2 regions of the Paenibacillus sp. FSL R10-2778 genome follow, and region 2 is predicted to be linked to the other one. Evidence: a T-box and tRNA genes for the amino acid it is inferred to sense, from the RefSeq annotation. Region 2 holds a T-box; the other holds one or more tRNA genes.
The links. The T-box of region 2 lies ahead of ileS (isoleucine--tRNA ligase). A T-box ahead of a tRNA ligase gene usually reads a tRNA of that ligase, here a tRNA-Ile.

Region 1: it encodes a tRNA-Ile, which carries the amino acid that the T-box ahead of ileS (isoleucine--tRNA ligase) is inferred to sense. The anticodon was not compared.

The regions. Positions count from the first base shown of each region.
Region 1 covers NZ_CP151956.1:948,260-962,675, reverse strand. The annotation lists gene NST40_RS04225 (metallophosphoesterase family protein) at 1-599, shown strand, start outside; gene NST40_RS04220 (3'-5' exonuclease) at 786-1,538, shown strand; gene NST40_RS04215 (MerR family transcriptional regulator) at 1,712-2,464, shown strand; gene aroD (type I 3-dehydroquinate dehydratase) at 2,549-3,313, opposite strand; gene rbsK (ribokinase) at 3,375-4,304, opposite strand; gene glgP (alpha-glucan family phosphorylase) at 4,561-6,177, shown strand; gene katA (catalase KatA) at 6,440-7,897, shown strand; gene NST40_RS04190 (sporulation protein Cse60) at 8,049-8,243, opposite strand; gene NST40_RS04185 (GreA/GreB family elongation factor) at 8,640-9,095, shown strand; gene NST40_RS04180 (YdeI/OmpD-associated family protein) at 9,165-9,629, opposite strand; tRNA gene NST40_RS04175 (tRNA-Gly) at 9,731-9,801, opposite strand; tRNA gene NST40_RS04170 (tRNA-Pro) at 9,814-9,887, opposite strand; tRNA gene NST40_RS04165 (tRNA-Arg) at 9,920-9,996, opposite strand; tRNA gene NST40_RS04160 (tRNA-Gly) at 10,007-10,081, opposite strand; tRNA gene NST40_RS04155 (tRNA-Leu) at 10,089-10,173, opposite strand; tRNA gene NST40_RS04150 (tRNA-Lys) at 10,189-10,264, opposite strand; tRNA gene NST40_RS04145 (tRNA-Gln) at 10,272-10,346, opposite strand; tRNA gene NST40_RS04140 (tRNA-Asp) at 10,363-10,440, opposite strand; tRNA gene NST40_RS04135 (tRNA-Met) at 10,466-10,542, opposite strand; tRNA gene NST40_RS04130 (tRNA-Met) at 10,614-10,690, opposite strand; tRNA gene NST40_RS04125 (tRNA-Val) at 10,706-10,781, opposite strand; tRNA gene NST40_RS04120 (tRNA-Glu) at 10,788-10,859, opposite strand; tRNA gene NST40_RS04115 (tRNA-Ser) at 10,876-10,968, opposite strand; tRNA gene NST40_RS04110 (tRNA-Asn) at 10,974-11,049, opposite strand; tRNA gene NST40_RS04105 (tRNA-Ile) at 11,053-11,129, opposite strand; rRNA gene rrf (5S ribosomal RNA) at 11,187-11,303, opposite strand; rRNA gene NST40_RS04095 (23S ribosomal RNA) at 11,446-14,371, opposite strand.
Region 2 covers NZ_CP151956.1:5,232,641-5,247,056, reverse strand. The annotation lists gene NST40_RS23660 (YlmH/Sll1252 family protein) at 1-54, shown strand, start outside; gene NST40_RS23655 (DivIVA domain-containing protein) at 282-794, shown strand; T-box leader at 980-1,254, shown strand; gene ileS (isoleucine--tRNA ligase) at 1,733-4,825, shown strand; gene NST40_RS23645 (DUF5665 domain-containing protein) at 5,155-5,451, shown strand; gene NST40_RS23640 (TraR/DksA C4-type zinc finger protein) at 5,544-6,266, opposite strand; gene lspA (signal peptidase II) at 6,513-7,025, shown strand; gene NST40_RS23630 (RluA family pseudouridine synthase) at 7,018-7,989, shown strand; gene NST40_RS23625 (LL-diaminopimelate aminotransferase) at 8,195-9,448, shown strand; gene pyrR (bifunctional pyr operon transcriptional regulator/uracil phosphoribosyltransferase PyrR) at 10,289-10,852, shown strand; gene NST40_RS23615 (aspartate carbamoyltransferase catalytic subunit) at 10,857-11,762, shown strand; gene NST40_RS23610 (dihydroorotase) at 11,872-13,155, shown strand; gene carA (glutamine-hydrolyzing carbamoyl-phosphate synthase small subunit) at 13,271-14,416, shown strand, end outside.

The sequences.
Region 1 (14,416 bases), 2.7 Mb from region 2:
AAGAGCTGGAAGGCTCGGGCAATTACACTCTTGAAATTAAAGATCAGGAGGACGACTCGGCTGCTATTTTGTATTTTCTGGACTCTGGCGGCTACTCCGAGTATGAGGATATCCCGGGCTACAATTGGATTGGGCGGAATCAGATCAACTGGCTGACGGCTGAATCTGCGCGGCTGAATCCGAAGACTGCTGAGAACAGGCTGCCTGCCTTGGCTTTCTTCCATATTCCAATTCCCGAATATCGGGATGTCTGGTCTACACAAGTCTGTCATGGGCATAAGTTTGAGCGTGTATGCTCACCTGAGGTGAACTCGGGCTTATTCTCAGCTTTGCTGGAAATGGGTGATGTGCTTGGCACCTTCTGCGGACATGACCATATCAACGATTTTAGCGGCAACCTGTATGGCATACGTCTTTCTTATGGCCGTGCTACCGGCTACAATACTTATGGAAAAGAAGGCTTTATGCGGGGAGCACGCGTCATCGAGCTGGTCAAAGGCACTCAAGACTTCAATACCTGGCTTCGTCTTGATGACGGATCCGTTATAAATGAACAGCCGATTCATATGCCTGAACCTGCTGCCGATTCAGGACATTAATCTTTTATAGGATTAAATTTTAATAGTGATTAAATGAACCAGTACGCAGATGTTGTGCTGGTTCATTTTTTTGTGCAAATATTAGCTTGTCTCCATATTCCCCATTACATCACTTTTTTTGTTAAAATAGAGAAGTCGACGTATTAAGCACTACAGCGTCAGTCATGGAAACGGAGGCAAGTACCTGTGGATTATATTATTCTGGACATCGAATTCAACGGCCGTAAGTTTGCCAGCGAGCACCCTATGGAGGTCATTGAGATTGGAGCCGTCCGGTTAGACTCTTCACTGCAGTATAAGGATGAATTTTCTTCCTTGATCAAACCTATATATTTCTCCACCCTAAATTCCTTTATTAAGAAAAAAACGGGTATCCCTCAAGAGGAAATCGACATTGCCGCCCGCTTCCCCAAAGTCATCACTGCTTTTAGAGAGTGGCTTGATCTAAGTACAGACGGAGTTCTGCTGCTTACCTGGGGTGGCGAAGACATGAAGCGAATCATTCAGGATGTGCGCATGCACAAGATGGACGAATCCTACTGGATGTCCGCTACGTATTTCGATTTGCTCAAAGGAGTTCTTCGTGCGCGTGGTCTTAGCAATGATGTCAGCGTGGAAAGCGCGATGGCATTGTTTGAGCTTGAGCCTACTGGATCTGCACACCGGGCGCTGGATGATGCACGGATGACGTCAGAGATCTTCCGCGCCGTGTTTAAGGATCTGGATTTTGAGCGTTCACAGCATTACGTAGATACCTTCTCCAATGCCAAAGAACGCAAAACAGTTAAGGTAGCCATAAAGGCTATGACCTCACAAAAAATTGTACCTACCTGGGACCTTGTCGTTGAACACTACTTCTCAGACAAAGCAACCCTTGCGGACCCTCGTAAGCTGGAGGAATTGCACAATTATTTCACAGCACAGATGGGCCATAAATAAATTCAAGCAGCAAAGCTCAACATTATAGACTTATTCATAGCAGCGGCAGACTTCCCCATGATCATTCAGAGGGTAGCTGCCGCTGTTTTGGATATGCTAAAAAAACCATTTGACCTTCACGTTACGTAAAGGTGTACATTTGATTTGTAGGAGGTGATACTACGGAATACACAGTGCAGAAGCTCGCAGAGTTAGCTGGAATCAGCACACGGACCCTGCGCTACTACGATGAGTTTGGCATTCTTAAGCCGGCGAGAATCAACTCTTCGGGGTATCGTATCTATGGCCGTACCGAAGTAGATCTACTACAGCAAATTTTATTTTATCGGGAGCTTGGCTTAAGTCTGGAACGTATCAAGGCTATTATGACAGAGCCCTCATTCGACGGAGCCAAAGCGCTGCGGGAGCATCATGACAAGCTACTGGAAAAAAGACAGCAATTAGATCTATTAATCGCTAACGTCGAAAAGACGCTGGCTCAAAAAGAAGGGAGAATTAGCATGAGTGATACTGAAAAATTCGAAGGCTTTAAACAAAAGCTGGTAGATGACAACGAAAAGAAATATGGCCAAGAAATAAGGGAGAAATACGGAGATGACACCATTAATCAATCCAACCAAAAGCTTAAAGGAATGACAGAAGAACAATATGCCGCTATACAACAGCTTGAGGAAGAGATGTTCGAAACACTCTTGCAAGCAATGGAGCATGGAGACCCTGCCAGTGTATTAGCGCAAAAAAGTGCAGACCTACACCGTGAGTGGCTCTCCTTCTACTGGAATTCCTATTCCAAAGAAGCTCATGCTGGTGTTGCACAATTGTATGTTGATGATGAACGTTTTACCGAATACTATGACAAACGCCGCCCTGGACTCGCTGCGTTTCTAAGAGATGCCGTACATGTATATACGGGAAAAAATGCGTAAGCGCACGAACAATATTTTAAAATAGAAAAAGGCATCCGGATACTCCGGATGCCTTTTTTTTGAGGCAATAGCAATCAGCAGAAATCACAGACTGCGGTGCAGCAGCGACAATGTATTCCGAAGCTCAGCGACAGCTACCTGGCCAGGTGCAGAAGGTTTATGTGCAGCTCCGAAGGTAAGCGCTGAACCAAAAACTTCACCTGCCAAACGGCTGATCACCCCGGCTCCCGCCATAGACATCGTTATAATCGGACGGTCTGCATATTTTTCCTTCATGATATGTGTAGCTTCCAGCAAAGTTAACACATCGCCTGCATCTTGGGGCATAACGGCAATTTTGGGCAAATCCCCGCCAAGCTCCTGCGCCTTGCATAACCGTGAGATGATCTCCTCTTTAGGAGGTGTACCCTGAAAATCATGATTTGAAATAATGACAGACACGTTATGAACATGAGCAGCTTCGATCAGTAGCTTTACATCCTGCTCATCATTAAATAGTTCAACATCTATTATATCTACTAGACCGCTCTCGGCAGCAGCTTTATTCAGTGCTGTGTAATATTCCGTGCTGACTTGCTTCTCTCCGCCTTCTTTTGCACTCCGAAAAGTAAAAATCAGCGGCAGATCTGGAATCACAGAACAGATTTCGCTTAGTGCGTTCTTTACAGCTGCAACGTCTTCCACTTCAGCAAAAAAATCCGTCCGCCACTCCACCAAATCAGGTTGCAGTACTTTCAGCGCTTCCGCTTCCTGCTTCAGCTCAGACAAGGTCGCTCCAATTAGCGGAACACATATCTTAGGGATTCCTTCGCCGATGATCACATTTTTAACGGTTACTGTTCTGCTCATTATTTAAGCTCCTTATCCTATCTCATCTAGTATAGATCTTGAATATCCTGTACTGTCTATTCTACAGCGATTTACGTTTTAGAAACTGCTCGACCTCGGACAACTGCGGCAATGAAGGGATCGCCCCTTCTTTCCCTACAGCCAATGCACCTACAGCATTAGCGAAGCTCACGGCTTCCTCCAAGGTCTTCCCTAAGACCAGCTGCTGGGCTAATGCGCCATTAAATGAGTCACCGGCAGCAACTGTATCTACCGCCTTTACCGGGAAGCCTGGAACAGCCTTGGCACCTTCAGCATTCACAATCAGGGCACCTTTTGAACCCAAGGTTACAATTACGTTCTGTACTCCTTTTTGCAGCAAAATACGGGCTGCCTGCTCAGCAGTCTCTGCGCTATCCACAATCATTCCGGACAAAATCCCGGCTTCCGTCTCATTAGGTGTCAGGTAAGATACCTGAGCCAGCATCTCATCCTTTAGCACTCTAGCTGGTGCAGGATTAAGGATGACCGGAATCCCCTTACGATGGGCAATCGCAATCGCCTGCTCACTCATCGCCAGATCCATTTCAAGCTGCAGCACAATGATCTTAGCCTGGCTAATCACAGCCTCCAATGCCTGAATATCCTCTACCGTAAGCTCAATATTCGCTCCAGGTACCACGATAATCCGATTTTCTCCATCTTCTTCAATAACGATTGAGGCGACTCCTGTTGCCTCATGTTCACTTACAGAAATATGCTCTATATGAATGCCTTCATTCCTGATAATCTCCAGCATTTCACTACCAAAGGTATCTTTTCCAACTCTTCCGATCATACTAACCTCTGCACCCAGACGTGCTGCGGCAACGGCCTGATTTGCCCCTTTTCCGCCAGGAGATAGAGCAAAGGCTTGTCCAATCAGGGTTTCTCCTACATTTGGTGACCGGTTTGTACGTACCACCATATCCATATTCAAGCTTCCAATCACAACTATATCCAACTTAGACACCACCATTAATTATTTCTTCAATCTCTTTATCTTAGGGGCTTCTGTCCACTTTATCAATCAATTCCGCTCCATTGGATTCAAAATGGTTGTTTTCACCAAATTGACGTTATGCTTTTATTCATCGAGTGTGCTAGAATAGTGGTGCAATCGCTTCCACAATGATTGTCTGCACTATTTTGAGCAAACGTTTGCACCTAAGATAATGCCCGCAGCTTCACTGCAATTTAATCTAATCCGTGATTAGGAGGCTTATCAAGTGAACGAACAAAAATTACCGTCAGTCGCTTATTTTAGTATGGAGTACGGGCTGCATTCCGATTTCAAAATGTATGCCGGAGGTCTGGGCATTCTTGCCGGAGACTACATCAAGGGTGCAAAAGATATCAACGCCCCTATCATCCCTATTGGGCTGAAGTGGAAACAAGGTTACACGGACCAAAAGATTGATGCCAATGGCAATCCGTACGACTCCTATCACAATTATGTTTATGAGTTTCTTGAAGATACAGGGGTTAAGGTAACTGTTAAAGTCCGAAAAACCGATGTGGTATGCAAAGTATGGAAAACTGATTATTTTGGCAACAGCACATTGTATTTACTGGATACGGATATTCCCGAGAATAATGATGCCTGGATCACAGGCCAATTGTACGGCTGGTTCGGCGAAGAACGGATCGCACAAGAGATCGTGCTTGGGATTGGTGGAGTCAAAGCTATGCGTGCACTGCAAATCCCTATTGATGTCTATCACTTCAATGAGGGTCATGCGGCTCTAGCGGCTATCGAACTAATCCGTGAAAAAATGTCCGGAGGCCATACCTTCGAAGAAGCGTGGAAAGCCACTCGCGAAGAAGTCGTATTCACTACCCACACACCAATCAAAGAAGGCAACGAAACCCATCCTCTCGACCGACTTGAGTATATGAGTGCGTTCAACGGCTTAACCCGTGACCAGATGGAGCGGATCGGCGGCGAGCCATTTAATATGACGGTTGCAGGTCTAAGACTATCACGTATTTCCAACGCAGTAGCCCAGCTACACGCCGATACGGCTAATAAAATGTGGAAGGAAGTAGCCGGAAGATCGGAAATTATAGGCATTACTAATGCCATCCATACTCCTACCTGGGTAGATGATAGAATGACGCAAGCCTACGAACAGGATGGAGACTTATGGGCAGTGCATAAAGAGATCAAGGGCGAACTGATCCAGTTCATCAAAGAACGTTCCGGCATTAGCTTAAATGCTGACAATTTACTCATCGGCTTCTCACGCAGAGCAGCTCCATATAAACGAAGCGACCTGATCTTCTCGCAGCCAGAAATTATCGAACCTTATCTGGAGTCTGGAAAGATACAAATTGTATTCTCCGGCAAAGCGCACCCACTCGATGATAACGGTAAAAAAATCGTCAGTAACCTAGTAGCGATGATGAAAAAGTATCCAAAGAGTGTTGTGTTCCTCGAGAATTACGATATGACGATTGGCGCCCAGCTGACGCGCGGTGCTGATATTTGGCTCAACAATCCACGCAGACCATTGGAAGCCAGCGGCACCTCCGGGATGAAAGCAGCTATGAACGGTGTATTGAACTGTTCTATTCTGGATGGCTGGTGGCCGGAAGCCTGCATCGATGGCGAGAATGGCTGGCAGATTGGAGACGGCTTCGAAACTACAGACTTTGAGGTTCTGGATAAGCATGATAGTGATGCACTGTACAACACCTTATTGAAACGTGTGCTCCCAACCTTTTACGAGAATCGTGAACAGTGGGTACAAATGATGAAAAAGAGTATCGAAACCACCCGTACGGAGTTTGCCACCAAAAGAATGTTAGATGAATATTACAACAGAATGTACATTAAAGCCTAAGTACAAGAACCGAATATCTTCTATATCAAAAAATGCAGCGCACCCCTTCAGTGATGGTAGGGATGCGCTGTTTCTTTTTTAATTCTGCTAAGCAATTAATCACTTTGTCTATCATATATATCTGAATGTGCCAACGATGTATTGACGATTACCACATATTGTAATGAGTCAATTATTTAAAAAGTGTTGCAATTTCTCTAAAAAACATTAATATAGAACTTATACTAAATCTAAAATCAAATCTCATGAGGTGATTCTATTAATGAGCTCCAATAATAATAATCTTACAACCAGCTGGGGTGCTCCAGTAGGCGACAATCAGAATTCAATGACAGCCGGTGACCGCGGTCCCACTTTACTGCAAGATGTCCATTTGCTTGAGAAATTAGCCCACTTTAACAGAGAACGTGTTCCTGAACGTGTCGTTCATGCTAAAGGTGCAGGCGCTCACGGGTATTTTGAAGTTACAAAAGATCTAACCCAATACACAAAAGCTAACTTTTTGTCTGAAGTAGGCAAACGTACACCGTTGTTCATTCGTTTTTCTACTGTAGCTGGTGAATTAGGTTCTGCTGATACCGTACGCGACCCTCGTGGATTTGCCGTGAAGTTCTATACTGAAGAAGGAAACTATGATCTCGTAGGTAACAATACGCCTGTATTCTTCGTTCGTGATGCGATTAAATTCCCGGACTTTATTCATACACAGAAACGTGATCCACAGACACATCTGAAGAACCCGAATGCTGTATGGGACTTCTGGTCTTTATCGCCTGAATCTCTGCATCAGGTAACGATTTTGATGTCGGATCGCGGAATTCCAGCTACGCTGAGACATATGCATGGGTTCGGTAGCCATACCTTCAAGTGGGTAAATGCCGAGGGCAATGCAGTCTGGGTGAAATACCATTTCAAAACAGAACAAGGCATTAAAAATCTAGATGCAGACCTTGCTGCCAAAATCGCTGGGGAAAACCCGGATTATCATACAGAGGACTTGTTTAATGCTATTGATAAAGGAGATTTCCCTGCTTGGAAGCTCTACGTGCAAATTATGCCAATCGAGGATGCGAAGACTTACCGTTTTGATCCATTTGATGTAACAAAGGTCTGGTCGCAAAAAGATTATCCGTTAATCGAGGTTGGACGTATGGTATTGGATCGCAATCCGGAGAACTACTTTGCTGAAGTAGAACAAGTTACATTCTCCCCCGGCTCTTTCGTTCCTGGTATTGAAGCTTCGCCTGATAAATTGCTACAAGGCCGTCTGTTCGCTTATGGTGATGCACACCGTCACCGGGTTGGTCCCAACCATAACAGTTTACCTATCAACCGTCCAAAAGTAGAAGTGAAGAACTATCAACGTGATGGTGGTATGGCCTTGGGCAACAATGGCGGTTCCGGTGCCTATTACGAGCCTAACAGCTTAGGAGGACCTAAAGAATCACCGCAGCATAAAACATCGCCGTTCGAAGTCTCTGGTTATGCGGATAGTGTCTCCTACAATAGTGACGATCACTATACACAACCAGGTGACTTGTACCGTCTAATGTCTGAAGAAGAACGTACCCGTCTAGTTCAAAATATCGTTGGCGCTATGACTCCTGTTGAAAGTAACGATATCAAACGTCTCCAGATTGAGCATTTCTTTAAAGCTGATCCAGACTTGGGACAGCGTATCGCATCCGGTTTGGGTTTATCTGTACCAGACGGAATGTAAGATTGTAAATGCACTTATAAACTAAAGAGGACCTTTGCCCGTAGATGGGAAAGGTCCTCTTTTTGCTAATTAGCTGAAAACATAATAAATGATGACAATCACAACGCCCAGCGTGGAGACAATGGATAGACATGAAAAAAACGTGTTCCAGTTATTGCCTTTCATTTGTCTTATACACGACCAGTATAGTGGTTCTTTGGTGCTCTGCCCCATCACGTGATGATTTAACTACCGAACCGTAACAGATATTCACAATCTGTTCCTCCCGTAGTCCTGCCAGGAACTCATTAGCTTTATTCTCTGCATAAGAATTATCAGCATCTACAAACTCTTTAACTTGAATCATCCTGATCTCCTCCTTTAATAAATTAAGTAGTTATTTTATAGTTCTGGAATCTATATGTGAACTCAACGAAATGTACATGGCGTATCACTCCCCAGGTAACAATTAATGTAAAAATATCTTCAAAATACAGTATAGGCATTTCGCAGTTTTCTACGAAATGCCTATGCATCAGCCTATCATAGCACCCAAGTATGTAATAGTCAAAGGTTTTCATTACAATATTTAGAAGGTTTTAATTCCCCTTTTAAAATGGATTGGATTTACAAATAGAAGCTGGTATACTGATCAGAAGGTCTCCATTGGGGGACCTCTATTTGTATAGGAGGGATTTTAAGATGGCAACACACCATAACAGGTTTACAAGGAATGTGCTACTTAGAGGGGGTGAAATCTACTATGAACCATAGTCTTATCTATGAAGGCTCACGGACACAGCTGCTTCAGCAGCTTATCTATTTTGATGAGGAAAAAATCGCATTTCTAAATCAGTACTTTCCGGTACGGAGCAAGGATAGAAGCAACGCTGAAACGCTGTTATCCCGTTATTGCTCCGAGCTGGAACAATTACTAACTGAGTTCAATGGTGAAGATTTAAATTCACAGGTCTTTATCGGAAGTCAGCTGCAGCTTCGTTACTTGGACGATAATACTACAGATATCTATACCATCGTATTTCCTAACCAAGCAGAACCTAACGATAACAAGATTTCTATGTTGTCACCTATAGGCATGCAGCTGCTGCTGGCTGAGCTCGGCAGTACTTGTCAGCTAGCGATTCCTTCAGGTCAACTAGAGGTGAAGATCGAAAGCATTAAGTTCGTGAATAATGGTGAAGTAGGCGTTCTTATATAAGGACGATCCCTTATATACCCGCTACAGCAGCGTCCCTTTCCAGATATTAAGGAGGAGGACGCTGTTCTATTATTTAAGCCTCAAACCTTCTTCCAGCTTATTAACTGACTTCTGGATCCTTGCTGCTCTGGTTTCCGGTCTTTTCGCCCCTTCGATCCAGCTCACATATTCCTTCCGATAGGAATAAGCCAAGCTGTTATAATATACCTCTGCCTGCTCATTGCTGCTTAGTGCGTCCAGAAAATCTTCTGGAGCTTCTATCTCCCGCAATTGATGATCTTGTTCCATTGTCACCCGAACTATATCTCCAGGTTGAGCATGGGCTAAGTCTCGCAGTTCTTTTTTCACGACCATAAAATGTTTCCCATTACCATGCGGCATGAGTGTTCCTCTATAGGGAATGTCATTCAGGCTTCCTTTAACTTGTATCCTTGATTTAGTTTCATATATTTGTTCAGCGTCAAAAGGAACCGTAAGATATGTCCAACTCCCATTCATATCTGGTCTGACTAACCTTGCTTCAAATTCAAACATTGGCCCCTCCTCAAATAAAATCTCTAGTTCCTATTGTATCCATACGTGCTTAACTATACAAAAAAACACCCGCCTAATACCGGCAGGTGTTTCTCTTTATAAGCGGGTGATGGGAATCGAACCCACGCTATCAGCTTGGAAGGCTGAAGTTCTACCATTGAACTACACCCGCAAAGGTATAAAATCGGGATGACACGATTTGAACATGCGACCCCCTGGTCCCAAACCAGGTGCTCTACCAAGCTGAGCTACATCCCGTTAACAATACTATAACTGCTTAGTAATAAAAATGGCGCGCCCTGAGAGATTCGAACTCCCGGCCTTTTGATTCGTAGTCAAACGCTCTATCCAGCTGAGCTAAGGGCGCAAAATCTATATGGAGCGGACGACGGGAATCGAACCCGCGACCCTCGCCTTGGCAAGGCGATGCTCTACCGCTGAGCCACGTCCGCAAAAACATGGTGCGCGTGAAGGGACTCGAACCCCCACGTCGTGAAACGCCAGATCCTAAGTCTGGTGCGTCTGCCAATTCCGCCACACGCGCACACTTTAAACAAAATGGTGAGCCATGAAGGACTCGAACCTTCGACACCCTGATTAAAAGTCAGGTGCTCTACCAACTGAGCTAATGGCTCTCATAAATGGCTGGGGATATAGGATTTGAACCTATGCATGACGGAGTCAAAGTCCGTTGCCTTACCGCTTGGCTAATCCCCAATAATAATTAACTAAATGGCGGAACCGACGGGATTCGAACCCGCGATCTCCTGCGTGACAGGCAGGCATGTTAGGCCAACTACACCACGGTTCCATAGACATAATGCATAAGTGTAAATTGGTTGCGGGGGCAGGATTTGAACCTGCGGCCTTCGGGTTATGAGCCCGACGAGCTACCGGGCTGCTCCACCCCGCGTCATTAATTAGTATATACTATTCATTTTCACCATACCAGCTTATCCCTAAACATAATGTATAAGAGTAAATTGGTTGCGGGGGCAGGACTTGAACCTGCGACCTTCGGGTTATGAGCCCGACGAGCTACCGGGCTGCTCCACCCCGCGTCAGTGAAAATAATATGGTGGAGGCTGAGGGGATCGAACCCCCGACCCTCTGCTTGTAAGGCAGATGCTCTCCCAGCTGAGCTAAGCCTCCATGATATGACCCGTATGGGATTCGAACCCATGTTACCTCCGTGAAAGGGAGGTGTCTTAACCCCTTGACCAACGGGCCATGCTAATAATTTTTATGGCGGAGAGAGAGGGATTCGAACCCTCGAGACGCTTGTGGCGCCTACACGATTTCCAATCGTGCTCCTTCGGCCAAACTCGGACACCTCTCCATAAATGGCTCCCCGAACAGGACTCGAACCTGTGACAACTCGATTAACAGTCGAGTGCTCTACCAACTGAGCTATCAGGGAATATGGTGGGCCTTAGTGGACTCGAACCACCGACCTCACCCTTATCAGGGGTGCGCTCTAACCAGCTGAGCTAAAGGCCCTTCTAAGACATATTAATATTAAGGGCAAAAAAAATACCACGGGTAATGTGGTTGTCCGCTTGGCGGCGTCCTACTCTCCCAGGACCCTTCGGTCCAAGTACCATCGGCGCTGGAGGGCTTAACGGTCGTGTTCGGGATGGGTACGTGTGGAACCCCTCCGCTATCGCCACCAAACGGGCATTTACAGCGTAAATGCTCAGGCTTAATCGCCTGAAAACTGAATCCGAAACGAATCTGCGTTTGCCCTTCTTACGGGGCCCCCGGAAAGTATTCGGAATTAGCTTCGCAGCTTCTTCTTCACTTTTTGGGGTATTTTTAGGATAAGCCCTCGACCGATTAGTATTGGTCAGCTCCATGCATTGCTGCACTTCCACCTCCAACCTATCTACCTCGTCGTCTTCAAGGGGTCTTACTAATTGGGAAATCTCATCTTGAGGGGGGCTTCACGCTTAGATGCTTTCAGCGCTTATCCCGTCCGTACGTAGCTACCCAGCCATGCTCCTGGCGGAACAACTGGTGCACCAGCGGTACGTCCATCCCGGTCCTCTCGTACTAAGGACAGCTCCTCTCAAATTTCCTGCGCCCACGACAGATAGGGACCGAACTGTCTCACGACGTTCTGAACCCAGCTCGCGTACCGCTTTAATGGGCGAACAGCCCAACCCTTGGGACCTACTTCAGCCCCAGGATGCGATGAGCCGACATCGAGGTGCCAAACCTCCCCGTCGATGTGGACTCTTGGGGGAGATAAGCCTGTTATCCCCAGGGTAGCTTTTATCCGTTGAGCGATGGCCCTTCCATGCGGTACCACCGGATCACTAAGTCCGACTTTCGTCCCTGCTCGACTTGTAGGTCTCGCAGTCAAGCTCCCTTATGCCTTTGCACTCTGCGAATGATTTCCAACCATTCTGAGGGAACCTTGGAACGCCTCCGTTACTCTTTAGGAGGCGACCGCCCCAGTCAAACTGCCCGCCTGACACGGTCCCCGTACCCGATTAGGGCACTAGGTTAGAACCTAGATACGATCAGGGTGGTATCCCAACGGCGCCTCCACCGAAGCTTGCGCTCCGATTTCTACGGCTCCCACCTATCCTGTACAGATCGTACCCAAATTCAATATCAAGCTGCAGTAAAGCTCCATGGGGTCTTTCCGTCTTGTCGCGGGTAACCTGCATCTTCACAGGTATTAAAATTTCACCGGATCTCTCGTTGAGACAGCGCCCAAGTCGTTACGCCATTCGTGCGGGTCAGAATTTACCTGACAAGGAATTTCGCTACCTTAGGACCGTTATAGTTACGGCCGCCGTTTACTGGGGCTTCGGTTCATAGCTTCGGGTTACCCCTAACCACTCCCCTTAACCTTCCAGCACCGGGCAGGCGTCAGCCCGTATACTTCGCCTTGCGGCTTCGCACAGACCTGTGTTTTTGCTAAACAGTCGCTTGGGCCTTTTCACTGCGGCCCCCTCGTGCTATTCACACTACCGGGGCACCCCTTCTCCCGAAGTTACGGGGTCATTTTGCCGAGTTCCTTAACGAGAGTTCTTCCGCGCGCCTTAGAATTCTCTTCTCGCCTACCTGTGTCGGTTTGCGGTACGGGCACCTTCTCCTGGCTAGAGGCTTTTCTTGGCAGTGTGAGATCATGACCTTCGCTACTATAATTTTCGCTCCCCATCACAGCCCAGCCTTATCGATGTGCGGATTTGCCTACACATCAGCCTCACTGCTTAGACGGACATCCATCAGTCCGCGTCACTACCCTCCTGCGTCACCCCATCGCTCATAGCGGATTACGGTGGTACAGTAATTTCAAACTGTTGTCCTTCGACTACGCCTTTCGGCCTCGCCTTAGGTCCCGACTTACCCTGAGCGGACGAGCCTTCCTCAGGAAACCTTGGGCTTTCGGCGGATCAGATTCTCACTGATCTTTTCGTTACTCATACCGGCATTCTCACTTGTGTAGTGTCCAGCGCTCTTTTCAGTACACCTTCAACCCCTACACAACGCTCCCCTACCCCAGATGCAAAGCATCTAGCCATAGCTTCGGTGGTGTGTTTAGCCCCGTTACATTTTCGGCGCAGAGTCACTCGACCAGTGAGCTATTACGCACTCTTTCAATGGTGGCTGCTTCTAAGCCAACATCCTGGTTGTCTGTGCAACTCCACATCCTTTCCCACTTAACACACACTTGGGGACCTTAGCTGATGGTCTGGGCTGTTTCCCTTTTGACAATGGATCTTAGCACTCACTGTCTGACTCCCGGCAATAAGTATATGGCATTCGGAGTTTGACTGAGCTTGGTAATCCTTGCGGACCCCGCACCCAATCAGTGCTCTACCTCCACTACTCTTATACCGAGGCTAGCCCTAAAGCTATTTCGGGGAGAACCAGCTATCTCCGAGTTCGATTGGAATTTCTCCGCTACCCCCACCTCATCCCCGCACTTTTCAACGTACGTGGGTTCGGGCCTCCAGTGCGTGTTACCGCACCTTCACCCTGGACAGGGGTAGATCACACGGTTTCGGGTCTACGTCCACATACTAATTCGCCCTATTCAGACTCGCTTTCGCTGCGGCTCCACCTTCTCGGCTTAACCTTGCATGTTAAACGTAACTCGCCGGTTCATTCTACAAAAGGCACGCCATCACCCATTAATAGGGCTCTGACTTTTTGTAAGCACACGGTTTCAGGTTCTATTTCACTCCCCTTCCGGGGTGCTTTTCACCTTTCCCTCACGGTACTGTTTCACTATCGGTCGCCAGGTAGTATTTAGCCTTAGCAGATGGTCCTGCTGGATTCATACGGGGTTTCACGTGCCCCGCACTACTCGGGATCCGTCTCGGAGAGAATACAGTTTAGGTTACAGGGCTTTTACCTCTATCGCGGGCCTTTCCAGACCTCTTCACCTACCATATTCCTTTGTAACTCCATGTGAGACGTCCCACAACCCCTAAGAGCAAGCTCTTAGGTTTAGGCTGTTCCGCGTTCGCTCGCCGCTACTGACGGAATCACTATTGTTTTCTCTTCCTCAGGGTACTTAGATGTTTCAGTTCCCCTGGTCTGCCTCTACACACCCTATGTATTCAGGTATGAGTAACTGCGAATTACCACAGCTGGGTTTCCCCATTCGGACACCCCCGGATCAAAGCTTGCTTACAGCTCCCCGAGGCAGTTTCGTTGTTCGCCACGTCCTTCGTCGGCTCCTGGCGCCTAGGCATCCTCCGTGTGCTCTTATTAGCTTAACCTTGATTTTTCCGCAGGAAAATATCATACGATGACATTCTCTTTGG
Region 2 (14,416 bases):
GGCAGTTTGACGAAAAAGGGCCGATACCGTGTTCAGATTGGTAAATTTGTGTGAATCCCTTGCAGGAATACGGTCTTACTTGTCGAAATTGATTATTTCGAGGGAATCAAACATTTTTTAAGCTGGACGCCGATACTTTTAAGAAGAGGCGGACCATGAATGGCAGGCGGAACACAGGAACACCTTCTGCCTTTACTTGAAGTACAGTCTTTCTTCTTTGTCTGCCGCTTAGTTGCGATTTAGAGATAAAGAAGGTCCGAAATTTCTAGGAGGTGCACAGCATGCCATTAACACCGCTCGATATACATAACAAGGAGTTTTCTCGGAGACTTCGCGGTTATGATGAGGACGAGGTCAACGAATTTCTGGATCAAGTGATCAAGGATTACGAAAGTGTCATCCGTGAGAACAAGGAACTGCAGAATCAGCTTTTGTCTATTCAAGAGCGTCTGGATCATTTTGTGAATATTGAAGAAAGTTTATCGAAGACGATCTTAGTCGCTCAGGAAGCGGCGGATGATGTGAAGAACAACTCCAAGAAGGAATCCCAGCTCATTATCAAGGAAGCGGAGAAAAACGCCGATCGGATTATTAACGAAGCGTTATCCAAATCCCGTAAGGTTGCTATTGAGACTGAAGAATTGCGCAAGCAAGCTTCGATCTATCGCACTCGTTTCCGGACATTAGTGGAAGCTCAGCTGGAGCTGTTATCACAGGATGACTGGAATGCCTTAGAGAGTCGTGAGGCGAGCGAGAATGTAGCTTTCAAGGATGATGTTCTTCATCGCATCTAAAGGTTTCAGACGATAATTGGCTAAATAGAGGGAGCTATTCCCTCTATTTTTATTTTCCGATAAAATAGACCATAATAAAGTGAACTCCATGCGCAAGTACGCTCATAATAGCTAGATTGGGCGAATGGTTGTTGACATTTAGATTCAAAAAGTCTATAAATAGAACATATCTGTATAATGTTTATATGTATTCGATGACGGGACAAGTACGACAAGGTAACGTTCTCCAGAGAGTCGGCGATTGCTGCGAGCCGATTGTTCGAACCCTGCCGGAAGATCTTCCCCTAGAAGTTAAGCTGAAGCGTTGATCGTGCGTAAGCCTAACCGTCTGCCGGACGTTACACCGGACCTGTGCACAAGATTTACGCGCAGGACTGAGATTGTGCTGAATACACTCCCCTTAAGGATGTGCTCATGCGCAGAATTAGGGTGGTATCGCGAGCGTCGTCTCGCCCCTTTGGGGGTGGGATGACGCTTATTTTGTTGTTCCGGGGCGGCCATCCCCCTAAATCCCCCTTTCTAAGGGGGACCCCAAGGGCTGCTGCCCTCTGGACACCCGCAAAGTAAAGCCTCGTGCAAACTAGGTACGGTGGTGGAAACGAACGGATTCATGTGGCTGAAGGAGCGGCCCTTCTTAGGCTCCCCTGGCGGGTTCGCCTGCGGGGCCTTTACGGCAAGAGCGGTGCGCGACCAGCTGCGCAAGGTCGCGTATGGCGCCCCGAGCGATTGCTGCCCTGCGGGATCGCGGCTCGGGAGCCAGGGCAAGAGCGGTGAGCGACCAGCTGCGCAAGGTCGCGTATGGCGCCCCGAGCGATTGCTGCCCTGCGGGATCGCGGCTCGGGTGCCCGGGCAAGAGCGGTGGGCGACCAGCTGGGCAAGGATCGCCCAAAGATCGAAAAGAGCTTTATAGACTAATCCATGAAAGGATTGACCATCACATGCAAAAAGTAGATGTCAGAGAAAAGGCGCGGGCAAGAGATGTCCGCATATTAAAGAAATGGAGCGACGAAAATACGTTCCGCAAGTCCATGGAGAACCGTGAGGGACGTCCAAATTATGTATTCTATGAAGGTCCGCCTACAGCAAACGGTGCGCCGCATATCGGACACGTGCTGGGACGGGTAATCAAGGATTTCATCGGTCGTTACCAGACGATGAAAGGTTACCGCGTGGTACGTAAAGCGGGCTGGGATACACACGGTCTGCCAGTAGAACTAGGCGTACAAAAGAAGCTTGGCATCTCCGGCAAACAAGAGATCGAGGAATATGGCGTAGAAAAATTCATCCAGGAATGTAAAGACAGCGTCTTCGGTTATGAGAAGCAATGGCGTGAATTTACAGAAGCAATCGGATACTGGACGGATTTAGATAATCCTTACGTAACCTTGGATAACACCTATATCGAAAGTGTATGGAACATCTTGGCTACAGTGCATGAGAACGGGTTGCTTTACCGCGGACACCGTGTTAGCCCGTATTGCCCGAGCTGCCAGACTACACTAAGCTCACATGAAGTTGCTCAAGGCTACAAAACCGTTAAGGATCTCAGTGCGACCGCGAAGTTCAAGCTGGATGACAGCGGAGACTACGTATTGGCTTGGACGACAACACCTTGGACCTTGCCAGCCCATATGGCGCTAGCTATGAACCCGGACATGGATTATGTACGTGTGCAACAAGAAGATGGTGTGTACATCGTTGCTAAAAACTTGGTCGAAGAAGTAATGAAAGGTGAGCACACAGTCCTTTCTACACATAAAGGTTCCGAGTTTATCGGTAAAACTTACGCACCTCCATTCGGATATATTAAGGCAGAGAAAAGCAATGTTATCGTAGGCGCTTCTTTCGTTACAGATTCCAGTGGTACAGGGATCGTACACATGGCACCAGCACATGGTGAAGATGACTACAAGACTTGCCGTGAGAATGGCATCAGCTTCGTAAATGTGGTTGATAATTCCGGTAAGTATACAGATGTAGTCTCTGATTTTGCGGGACGTTTTGTTAAGGATTGCGATCTGGATATCATTAAGGTTTTGTCTGAAAAAGGATTGCTTTACGGTAAAGAGAAATACGAGCACAGCTATCCGTTCTGCTGGCGTTGTGATACACCACTTTTGTATTACGCAACAGACAGCTGGTTCATCAACACTACAGCGATCAAAGATCAGCTGATTGCTAACAACAACAGTGTGGCTTGGTACCCTGAGCATGTACGTGAAGGTCGTTTCGGGAAGTTCTTGGATGAACTGGTTGACTGGAATATCAGCCGTAACCGTTATTGGGGTACACCCCTCAATGTCTGGGTATGTCAAGAGACGGGCAAAGAGTTTGCACCACACAGCATTGAAGAGCTAAGAGCGATGGCGATTGGTGAGGTTCCTGAAGATATCGAACTGCATAAACCTTTCGTGGATAAGATCAAGCTGCGCAGTCCGTTTAGCGAAGGTGCAGAGATGGTTCGTACATCGGAAGTGATCGACGTATGGTTCGATAGTGGCTCGATGCCTTTTGCACAAAGCCATTATCCGTTTGAGAACGAGGATAAGCTGGATGATCAGTACCCGGCAGATATGATCTGTGAAGGGATCGACCAGACCCGTGGATGGTTCTACAGCTTGCTTGCAGTATCCACCTTGTTCAAGGGTAAAGCTCCATATAAAGCAGTTATTGCTCACGGTCATATCCTCGATGAGAATGGTCAAAAAATGTCTAAATCCAAAGGCAATGTTATTGATCCTTGGGAAATCATGAACGATTACGGCACGGATGCTTTCCGTTGGGCTATTTTGTCCGACAGTGCACCGTGGAATAATAAACGTTTCTCGCGTGGTCTTGTAGGTGAGACGAAATCTAAAGTAGTGGATACGCTGGTAAATACACATGCCTTCTTGACGCTGTATGCGGGCATTGATGGTTACGATCCAGCCGATCATCCTTTTAAAGTATCAAAACATAAGCTGGACCGCTGGATTCTGTCCCGTCTGAACAGCTTGATTCTTTTGGTGGATAAAGGGCTTGCGGTAAATGACTTCGTGAATACGTCTAGAGCTATTGAGAACTTTGTGGATGAGCTGAGTAACTGGTATATCCGTCGTTCCCGTGACCGTTTCTGGGGGAGTGGCCTAGGTGAAGATAAACTGGATGCTTACCGTACGTTGACTCATGTGCTTTTGGCGACAGCAACTTTGATGGCTCCATTTACGCCGATGTTGTCCGAAGATATCTTCACGAACCTTGGCGGCGGAGAAAGTGTGCATTTGGCAGACTACCCGGTTGCTGACGAGAACTTGATCGATAAAGAGCTGGAAGAGGATATGGAAAGTGCAAGACAGATCGTTGAGTTGGCGCGTAACGTACGTAACGAAACAGGCATTAAGAATCGTCAACCGCTGTCCGAGCTGATCGTTTCGATGAACCGTGACTTCCATTTGGCTGAGTATGAAGAGATCATCAAAGATGAGATCAACATCAAGAACATCGTGCTGGAGAACAGTGACAGCGGATTTGTTGATTTCACACTCAAGCTGAATCTTAAGGTAGCCGGTAAAAAATACGGTAAAAATGTAGGCTTCCTGCAAGGCTTCCTGAAAAGCCTCGACAGTGATTCTACCCGCAAAGCGGTACAGGACGGTAAAATTGCAATTGCGACACCTGAAGGTGAAGAGCTTGTAATCACTTCTGAAGAGCTGCTTGTTGAAAAACAAGCCAAAGCAGGTTTCGCCGCAGCTTCCGGATATGGAGTTACGGTTGCGCTCAATACCGAAATCACGCCTGAGCTTGAACAAGAAGGCTGGGTTCGTGAGATCATTCGTGCGGTTCAAGATTACCGTAAACGTCTGGATCTGCCGATCGAGAAACGGATCGCACTCACTTTGAAGTTAGATGATGAGCTAAAAGCAGCTGTTACAGCATTTGACAATGTATTGCGAGACAATGTTCTTGTGACTACGGTTGATTTTGATGGAGAACATGCTTTTGAGACGGTAGAAGTCGGTGATAAATCCATCGGTATCCATATCGAAGCATAATTCTGCATTACCTGTCCCAAAACAGCATATACTAGCGGCATAAGTGTAAACGGAGATCTTCCGTTTATGCGGGAAATATAGTCTTTATATTTCGGCGCAAAACTAACGAGTCCCGAGCTTAAGGAGATGAATTCTCTTTGGCCGGGCTCGTTTACTTTGTAGCGAAGGAAAGACATATGAGAGGAGCCGTAGCTGTGGAGGGAAATAAGAGGAGAATCTCCATTAAGACATCCGGCAATAAGAATAACCCAGACAAGGAAAGGGAGAATAAGGCTTTTCCTGAAGTTAATCCAGAGTATCTAACAGCAGATCCGCGTAATCCCGAGGATATTCCGCTGGAAGAAAAAATGAATACGATGTACCGTTTGACCTTTGAGTGGGCTCATATTTTGGAAAAATCCCGAATTTATCAATATACGGATCTGCTATATTCACCTTGGCGGTTGATTTGGAGAAATATTTTATTTGGAGCAGCTCGGGGAGTTGGGATTGCACTGGGTTTTACTTTTTTTGCGGCAACGATTATTTATATCCTTCAGGGACTAGGGGCGCTCAATCTACCGATCATTGGTGATTATATTGCGGATATTGTGCGGATCGTACAGCGTCAGCTAGAATTCAAATAGTCATCGAAACGGTAAGATTAAAAACAGCGAACCATTCCTCAAAACTGGAACAGTACGCTGTTTAAATATTTTTGTGTAGGGGACATCTGTGTTTAGTCTTCGTCGAGAGGATCTAGGCTATGGGTTGCCTCGTCACTGTCCAAATAACGCTGGTAGCTCCGTCCCGGCACTACAATTAGATTGTTGCCCGTGATATCAGTGGCGATAAAGTTCTCCCAAGGCTCTACGCAGCCTTCCAGCTCATCGGCTTCAATCTCCATATCATTATAAGAATCAATATTGTTGCCCTCCGCCATGGCGGGAGAATTCGAGGTACCCCAGCTTTCAACAATCTGCCAGGCATCCTCACCGTCAAAACCGTTTTGATCGTCGCGTTCATCCAGACTGGTTCGTCCAAAAGGTGGAGATAACAGCTCCTCTTCCACTGGACGAGTGAAAGGTGCGTTTTGCCGCGGGTTGTGCTCTTTACAATAAAGTGTGGAAGGGATGGCAGATAAACGTTCAAAAGGGATCGGCTCACCACTAGCCTTGCATATCCCATAGGTGCCATTATCCATAGCGGATAAAGCAGCTTCAATATCGTCCAGCTCATGCTCGTCCCGCTCTAACAGTGAAATGTCCATGGAGCGATTATACAAATCGGTGGCTGCATCTCCTGGATGGTTGTCATTCTCGGAAAGTTCACCGGAGCCATCCCGCATGGATTCATCTAAGCCGTAATGTTCATTATTCTGAAGCCTGTGCTGAATCGTATCCCGATCTTTTTCCAATCGTGCGCGTAGCTCTGAGAGCTGCTGTACTGTCAGGTGCGTCATAATGAGAAAGCTCCTTTCTGTACCTTTTATAAGAATCATTCTGACTTGCCTGATAACACCGGATGGTTCTTCTGTTAGGTTGACCGGAGAGCAGGGATTTTAGCGCTGGAAAATAGTCCCCAAGATTGAACTTAGCGGATGTCCCGCAATAGACGATTCTTTAAGGGCTGTGCTACAATATACAAGTCTTTAAACAGTATTCGTACCGCATTTAGCGGGAAAAATAAGAACGGAGTGACAACTTCTGTGGTGTACTATTTGATTGCTCTTATTGTATTTTTGGTGGATCAAGGGACAAAGTATCTTATTGCTACACGTCTGGAGATCGGAGAACAGATTTCTGTTATCGGAGATTTTTTCCTGATTACCTCTCATCGCAATCGCGGGGCTGCTTTTGGGATTCTCGAAGGTCAGCAATGGTTCTTCTTTCTAGTTACGGTTGTAGTGGTTAGTGGTATCGTTTGGTATTTGAACAAGACTAGACACTCGCGGAAGCTGTTATCTGTTGCCCTAGGGCTTGTACTGGGTGGAGCTATCGGTAACTTCCTGGACCGGATTATCAATGGTGAGGTTGTTGATTTCCTTCTGTTCAATTTTGGGAGCTATAGCTTCCCGATTTTTAACGTGGCGGATTCTTGTATTGTCATTGGGGTTGGATTGATTCTTTTGGATTCTTTTCGTGACCTTAAGAACGGCGAAGAAATTACGGAAATAAAAGAAGTAAAAGAAGCAAAGGAAGTAAGAGAAGGGAATGAATGATTTGAATAAAGACGTCAATCACCAAGCGGCATCTACGAGCGAAGAAGAGAGGGACGTCACGGAATGGACCGTTTCGGCAGAGAACGCGCGGGAGCGAATCGATAAATATATTACGGAATCATGGGAAGAAGAAATTTCCCGTTCTCAGGTGCAGCTGTGGATCAGCGGCGGTAACGTTACGGTTAATGGCAAGCCAGTGAAAGCCAACTATAAGTTATCGGAAGGCGACGTGGTTAGCGTTGTTGTCCCTGAAGCAGAAGTAACCGATTTGATCGCGGAGAACATTCCTCTTGAAGTTGTATATGAAGACAGTGATGTCATTGTGATTAATAAACCCCGGGGCATGGTTGTGCACCCAGCTGCGGGACATCCGTCAGGCACCTTAGTAAATGCGCTGATGTATCACTGTAAGGATCTGTCCGGCATTAACGGTGAGATTCGTCCAGGTATTGTCCATCGGATCGATAAGGATACCTCTGGTCTTATCATGGTGGCTAAGAATGATGCCAGTCATGCCTCGCTTGCCGCACAGCTTAAAGAGCATAGTGTTACGCGCCGATATATTGCAGTCGTACACGGCAACTTGTCGCATGATAAGGGCACTGTTGACGCACCGATTGGCAGAGATCCACATGATCGCAAGCTATATACAGTAACCGAAAAGAACAGCAAGAAATCCGTGACCCATTTTACAGTAATGGAACGCTTCGGAGATTGTACACTGCTGGAGCTGCAGCTGGAGACTGGCCGCACGCATCAAATCAGGGTACATATGAAGTTCATTGGCCATCCACTTGTAGGTGATCCGATATATGGACGCAGCAAGGGCACTACGATGAATGGACAAGCGTTGCATGCGGCGGTGCTTGGATTTGTTCATCCTACCACAGGTGAATATAAAGAATTCAGCAGACCTATTCCAGAGGATATGGAAGAAGTGCTGTTCACACTACGCAGCAGATAAGTACAAATGAAGTGATAATTAGTCTATGGTATTGAACACTACTTTACGGCATATTTAAAAACATAAGGATAAAGAAAGGGTAATGCCTTATTCTTTATCCTTATTTTTATAATGAAACGGATATCCGGAAACATACGCCATCCAAGGGACGGCGAAGCCGTTTCTTTTAAAAGTAGAATAGATATTCAGGAGATGAGATGACAGTATGAGTATTGAACAATACCAAGATAGCTTCATTCAGACTAATTTTGCAGACCGCATCGGCGGTGCCAATTATGGCAAAGACACTTCGATTTATAAATTCGAGAAAATCAAACGTGCTAAAGCATCCGCAAAACAGGATTTTCCTAACATTGAACTAATTGATATGGGCGTAGGCGAGCCGGATGAGATGGCTGATGCGGGTATCGTAGCTAAGCTTGCTGAAGAAGCAGCGAAGGAAGAAAACCGCGGATATGCGGACAATGGAATTGCCGAATTCAAGACTGCTGCTGCTGAATATTTGCGGGAAGTTTTCCGGGTGGAAGGAATTGATCCAGACACGGAGGTAGTTCACTCCATCGGATCGAAGCCTGCGCTGGCTATGTTGCCATCTTGTTTCATCAATCCAGGTGATATCACGATTATGACCGTGCCGGGTTATCCAGTCTTGGGTACACATACTAAATATTTGGGTGGACAAGTATTTACAGTGGAGCTGAAGAAGGAGAACAAATTCCTTCCAGATCTGAATGAAATTCCGGAAGACATTGCTCGTAAAGCTAAGCTTCTTTATCTAAACTATCCAAACAATCCAACGGGCGCTAGTGCCACTCCTGAGTTTTTTGCTGAGGTCGTTGCATGGGCGAAAAAATACGATGTAGTGGTTATTCATGACGCACCTTACGCTGCCTTGACCTATGACGGTTTGAAGCCACTTAGCTTCCTCTCCGTTCCAGGTGCAAAGGATGTGGGTGTAGAGCTGCATTCTCTTTCTAAGTCTTACAATATGACGGGCTGGAGAATTGGTTTTGTGGCTGGTAATCCGCTAGTGGTTAAAGCCTTCAGCGATGTGAAGGATAATAACGATTCCGGCCAATTTATCGCGATTCAAAAAGCAGCGGCTTATGGTCTTGCTCATCCGGAGATTACTGAAGCGATTGCGGATAAATACTCCCGTCGTCACAACCTGCTGGTTGATGCACTGAACAGCCTCGGCTTTAAAGCTGAGAAGCCAAAAGGTTCCTTCTTCCTGTATGTCGCTGCACCTAAGGGAATCAAAGACGGCCGTCGCTTTGAATCCGGTGAAGATTTCTCCCAATTCCTGATTCGTGAGAAGCTGATCTCCACTGTGCCTTGGGATGATGCAGGCCCGTTTGTTCGTTTCTCCGTTACCTTTATTGCTAAAGGTGAAGAGGAAGAGAGACGTGTCATCTCTGAAATTCAAAGACGTCTTAGTGATGTGGAATTTGAGTTTTAAGCATTGTTATTGAAATTAATGAGGCTGTCCCAAAAGTAGTGAATTCTACTTGGGGGCAGCTTCTTTTTTATGGAATAGGAAATGTTGTAGATGTTACTGTGCCCTATGACTATATGCCACGTGTTGTGTTCTGTGTTTGTGAGAAGTAAAGAGTGGGTTTTAAACTAATTAGGGAAAAACTCCCTGAAATTAGCCGATATTCGCTCTAAATGTACGAAATCAGGGAAAAACTCCCTAATAATTAGGTGGTTTTCTATATTAATCACTGAATCGGCCAACAATTAGGGAAGGTATCCCTAATAACAAGTCTGATGAACAGAAATCACTGAATTTCAGGGAGAAATTCCTTAATTCTATATAAGTACCTCACCGATTGCATCATTTTCAGCATTACTAGGTGCACCTTTTGAATCATTTGGAGATTAAGTAGTGCTAAGAACATAAACGGGGCTGTCCAAAAAGCGATGAAATGGCTACTTGGGACCAGCCTCGTTTTTTATGCAGATATACTGACTACCGCTTCCCCCTTGTTGTTAATAGAAGTAAGGAAGAGAAGTGCAAAAGTTTAGGCAGAGAAAGTTGACATGAGGGGGTTGTTCTGTCATAATTCTTGTTAAATGAATAGCGCCTTTAATTCAGTCCTGTGAGGCTGGCAAGGTAACGTGAATCGAGGTTCGCGACTCTTAGAAAGGTATCCGTGTGTAAATACGGAACTGTCTTTTTATGCGCGCGGCCGTCATCTTCCTCATCTGCGGATTTCACTCCTTGCCTGTTATAGGCAAGGAGTTTTTTGATTTCCGGGAACTTGAATAGGCGAACAAGCTGGAGGGTGACAAGATTATGGTTACTGAGAAAAATGTCATTATGGATGAAACGGCGATCCGCCGGGCCTTATCGCGTATTGCTCATGAGATTTTGGAGAAGAACAAAGGTATCGAGAATTGTCTGCTGGTCGGCATTCGGACACGAGGTGTGTATCTGGCACAACGTATCGCTGAGCGCATCAAGGAGATTGAAGGCGTAGAGATTCCATACGGTGAGCTGGATATCACACATTACCGGGATGACCGTGAAGTGGAAGGCAGTGAAGCAGTAGTGAAGAGCAACGTCGTTATTACTTCAGGAAGTGCTGGCATCCATGATCAGAAAGTCATTTTGTTCGATGATGTACTTTACACCGGACGCACCATCCGCGCGGCGATGGACGCTTTGATGGATTGCGGACGCCCACGAATGATTCAACTGGCAGTACTGGCTGACCGCGGACACCGCGAGCTGCCGATCCGGCCGGACTACATCGGTAAGAATGTACCTACCTCAAAGCACGAGCAGATTGAAGTGGCGCTGAAGGAATACGACGGCAAAGATGAGGTCTACATTATTTCAAACCGGGAGGAACGATAACATCATGACACTTACCAAGGTAAAGGAACGTAGTCTGCTGGGAATCAAAGAGCTTGACCGGTCGGAAATTATCCAACTGCTTGACAGAACAGCATTTTGGGACAATCAAAGTGAAAAGCTAACGCCCATCTTGAACTCCCATTTTATTTCTAACATGTTTTTTGAGAACAGCACACGCACACGCTTCTCTTTCGAGATGGCAGAGAAACGACTAGGTGCGCAAGTACTTAATTTTACGGCTGCAGCTTCTAGTGTAGAAAAAGGGGAGTCGATCTACGATACAGTGCGCACACTGGAATCGATGGGGATCGATGCCGGAGTTGTGCGTTTGAAGCCTGCAGGTGTGCTGCAGCAGTTAGCTGAGAAGGTGACTATACCGCTTATCAATGCGGGCGACGGCAACAATGAACATCCTACGCAGGCGCTGCTTGATTTATACACCATGACCAAAACCTTTGGGGAACTAAAGGGCCTGACAGTCTCCATCATTGGGGACATTATGCATAGCCGCGTAGCGCGCTCTAATCTCTGGGGGCTTACGAAAATGGGAGCCAAGGTGCAGTTCTGCGCACCGGATAATATGAAGGCTCCTGAGCTTATGGAGTATGCGCCTTACGTAACTATGGAAGAAGCTCTTAAAGCGGATGTTGTAATGATGCTTCGAGTACAGCTTGAGCGCCATACTTCCGGCATTAAGCTGTCTGCTGAAGATTACCGTAGCCACTATGGTCTAACAGAAGAGCGGGCAGCTAAGCTGGCCAAAGACACAATCATTATGCATCCAGCTCCGGTTAACCGGAATCTAGAGATTGATGATGCAGTAGTTGAGTGCAGTCAATCGCGGATTTTCCCGCAAATGTCTAATGGCGTACCGGTCCGGATGGCGGTTCTCGAAAGAGCTTTACTATAAGCTTACAGAATGCTAACGTATAGAGACTAATAAATATACACAAAGATGAATTTTTATTATATAATAACGAGAGGGCCCGCAGCTGTGATCTGAGGGTAAAGGTAGAATCATGACAGTGATTATTAGAAACGCCAGCGTATTGAATAAGGAAGGCTTGCTTGAGCGCAAACACATCGAACTTCAGGAGGGTGTGATCTCGGCTATAATCGACGGAAATGAAGCTATCGGAGAAGCCACGGAGATTATTGATGCTGAAGGTAAGCTGCTCATTCCGGGACTCATTGATATGCATGTGCACTTGCGTGAACCGGGATTTGAACACAAGGAAACAGTGGAAACCGGAAGTCGCTCAGCTGCTAAAGGCGGATTTACAACCATTGCATGTATGCCAAATACTCGTCCGGTGACAGATAGCCCGGAGATCGTGCAATTTGTGAAAGACAAGGCGCGTGAAGCAGGACTAGTTAAAGTGCTTCCTTATGCAGCCATTACGAAAAATGAGCTTGGACGTGAGTTGACGGATTTTGCGGCGCTCAAAGAAGCTGGAGCTATTGGTTATACAGACGATGGTGTGGGCGTACAAAGTGCTCAAATGATGAAAGATGCAATGAACATCGCAGCATCGCTCGATATGCCAGTCATTGCCCACTGCGAAGATAATTCGCTGGTTGAAGGCTGCTGTGTAGCTGAAGGTGAGTTCGCTAAGAAGCATGGCCTCAAAGGAATTCCGAATGAGTCAGAAGCGATCCATGTTGGACGTGATATTTTGCTGGCAGAAGCGACAGGCGTTCATTACCATGTATGCCATGTCAGTACTGAACAGTCGGTGCGGCTGATTCGCCAAGCAAAAGAGATCGGCATTAAAGTAACTGCTGAGGTATGTCCGCATCACTTGCTTCTTGCTGAAGACGATATTCCAGGCCTGGATGCCAATTGGAAAATGAACCCGCCGCTGCGCTCCCGCCGCGATGTTGAGGCGTGTATCGAAGGGTTGCTTGATGGCACACTAGATATGATTGTTACAGATCATGCGCCACATAGTGAAGAAGAGAAGGCGAAAGGAATGCAGCTGGCACCTTTTGGTATCGTTGGATTCGAGACAGCTTTCCCACTCTTATACACATCATTTGTAGAAACAGGAAAATGGGATTTATCCTTACTAGTACAAAGAATGACTGCTGATCCTGCACGGGTATTCAGATTGAACACCGGGGTTATGGAGATCGGAGCTCCTGCAGATTTGACACTGATCGATCTGGAGCAGGAAAAAGAAGTAGATCCAAGTTCCTTCGCAAGCAAAGGACGTAACACTCCTTTTGGCGGCTGGAAGCTTAAGGGTTGGCCAGTAAAAACTTGGGTGGACGGCAAAGCCGTATGGACTGAGAAAAACTAGCGGACTGGTGAGGCGAAATTGCTGATCTTTACAGATCAGCAATTTGAGCGCGTACACTCCGGAAGGCATGCAAGGCATACGTATTAGACTACAGAACATGAAGGAGTGGAAGGGAATGCAGGCGAGATTGCTGCTTCAAGACGGAACTTTATTTACAGGTACCGCATTTGGCGCTGAAGGTGAAAAGACAGGCGAGGTTGTTTTTAACACAGGAATTACAGGATATCAAGAGGTGCTGTCTGACCCTTCATATTGCGGACAAATCGTTACCATGACGTACCCATTGATCGGGAACTACGGGATTACGCGGGATGATTTCGAATCTGTTCGACCTTTCGTACACGGTTTTGTAGTGCGTCGTCATGAAGAAGTTCCAAGTAACTGGCGCGCAGAATACAGTGTGGACGACCTGCTGAAAGAATATGATATTCCTGGAATCAGCGAGATTGATACCCGGATGTTGACGCGGATTATTCGCCACTACGGAACAATGAAGGCGATCCTGACTACCTCTAACAAACGTGTAGAGGAATTGATGGAAATGATGGGCGACACTTCAATTGAAGAATTGCGCAATCAGGTAGCTCGCACATCTACTCCAAGCATGTACAATAGTCCAGGAACCAAAGAGCGCATCGTCTTGGTAGATTACGGCGCGAAGGCTGGCATCTTGCGCGAGTTGAACAATCGCGGTTGTGATGTTGTAGTTGTACCTCATGACGTAACCGCTGATGAGATTCGTCGCCTCAATCCAGATGGTATCCAGCTGTCCAACGGCCCTGGGGACCCGAAAGACGTCCCACACGCAGTGAAGACGATCTCGGAATTGCTTGGTGAATACCCAATCTTCGGCATCTGCTTAGGTCACCAGCTGTTTGCACTGGCTTGTGGCGCGGATACAGAGAAGCTGAAATTCGGGCACCGTGGCGGTAACCATCCGGTTAAAGAATTGGAGAGCGGACGTTGCTTCATTACTTCTCAGAACCATGGCTACACAGTGAATGAAGATTCTGTGAAGAGCACGGATCTAGAAGTTACTCACATTAATAATAATGATAAGACCGTTGAAGGACTTAAACATACCCGTTACCCTGCATTTTCAGTACAGTACCATCCAGAAGCAGCACCGGGACCTCATGACAGCAGCTATTTATTCGATCGTTTCTTACAGATGATCGCTGATCATAAAGCTAACACACCTGTAAGCTCGCGCCAGGCGCAGCTTGCGGCAAACGCCAGAATCACGGCGCCAAAACCTACA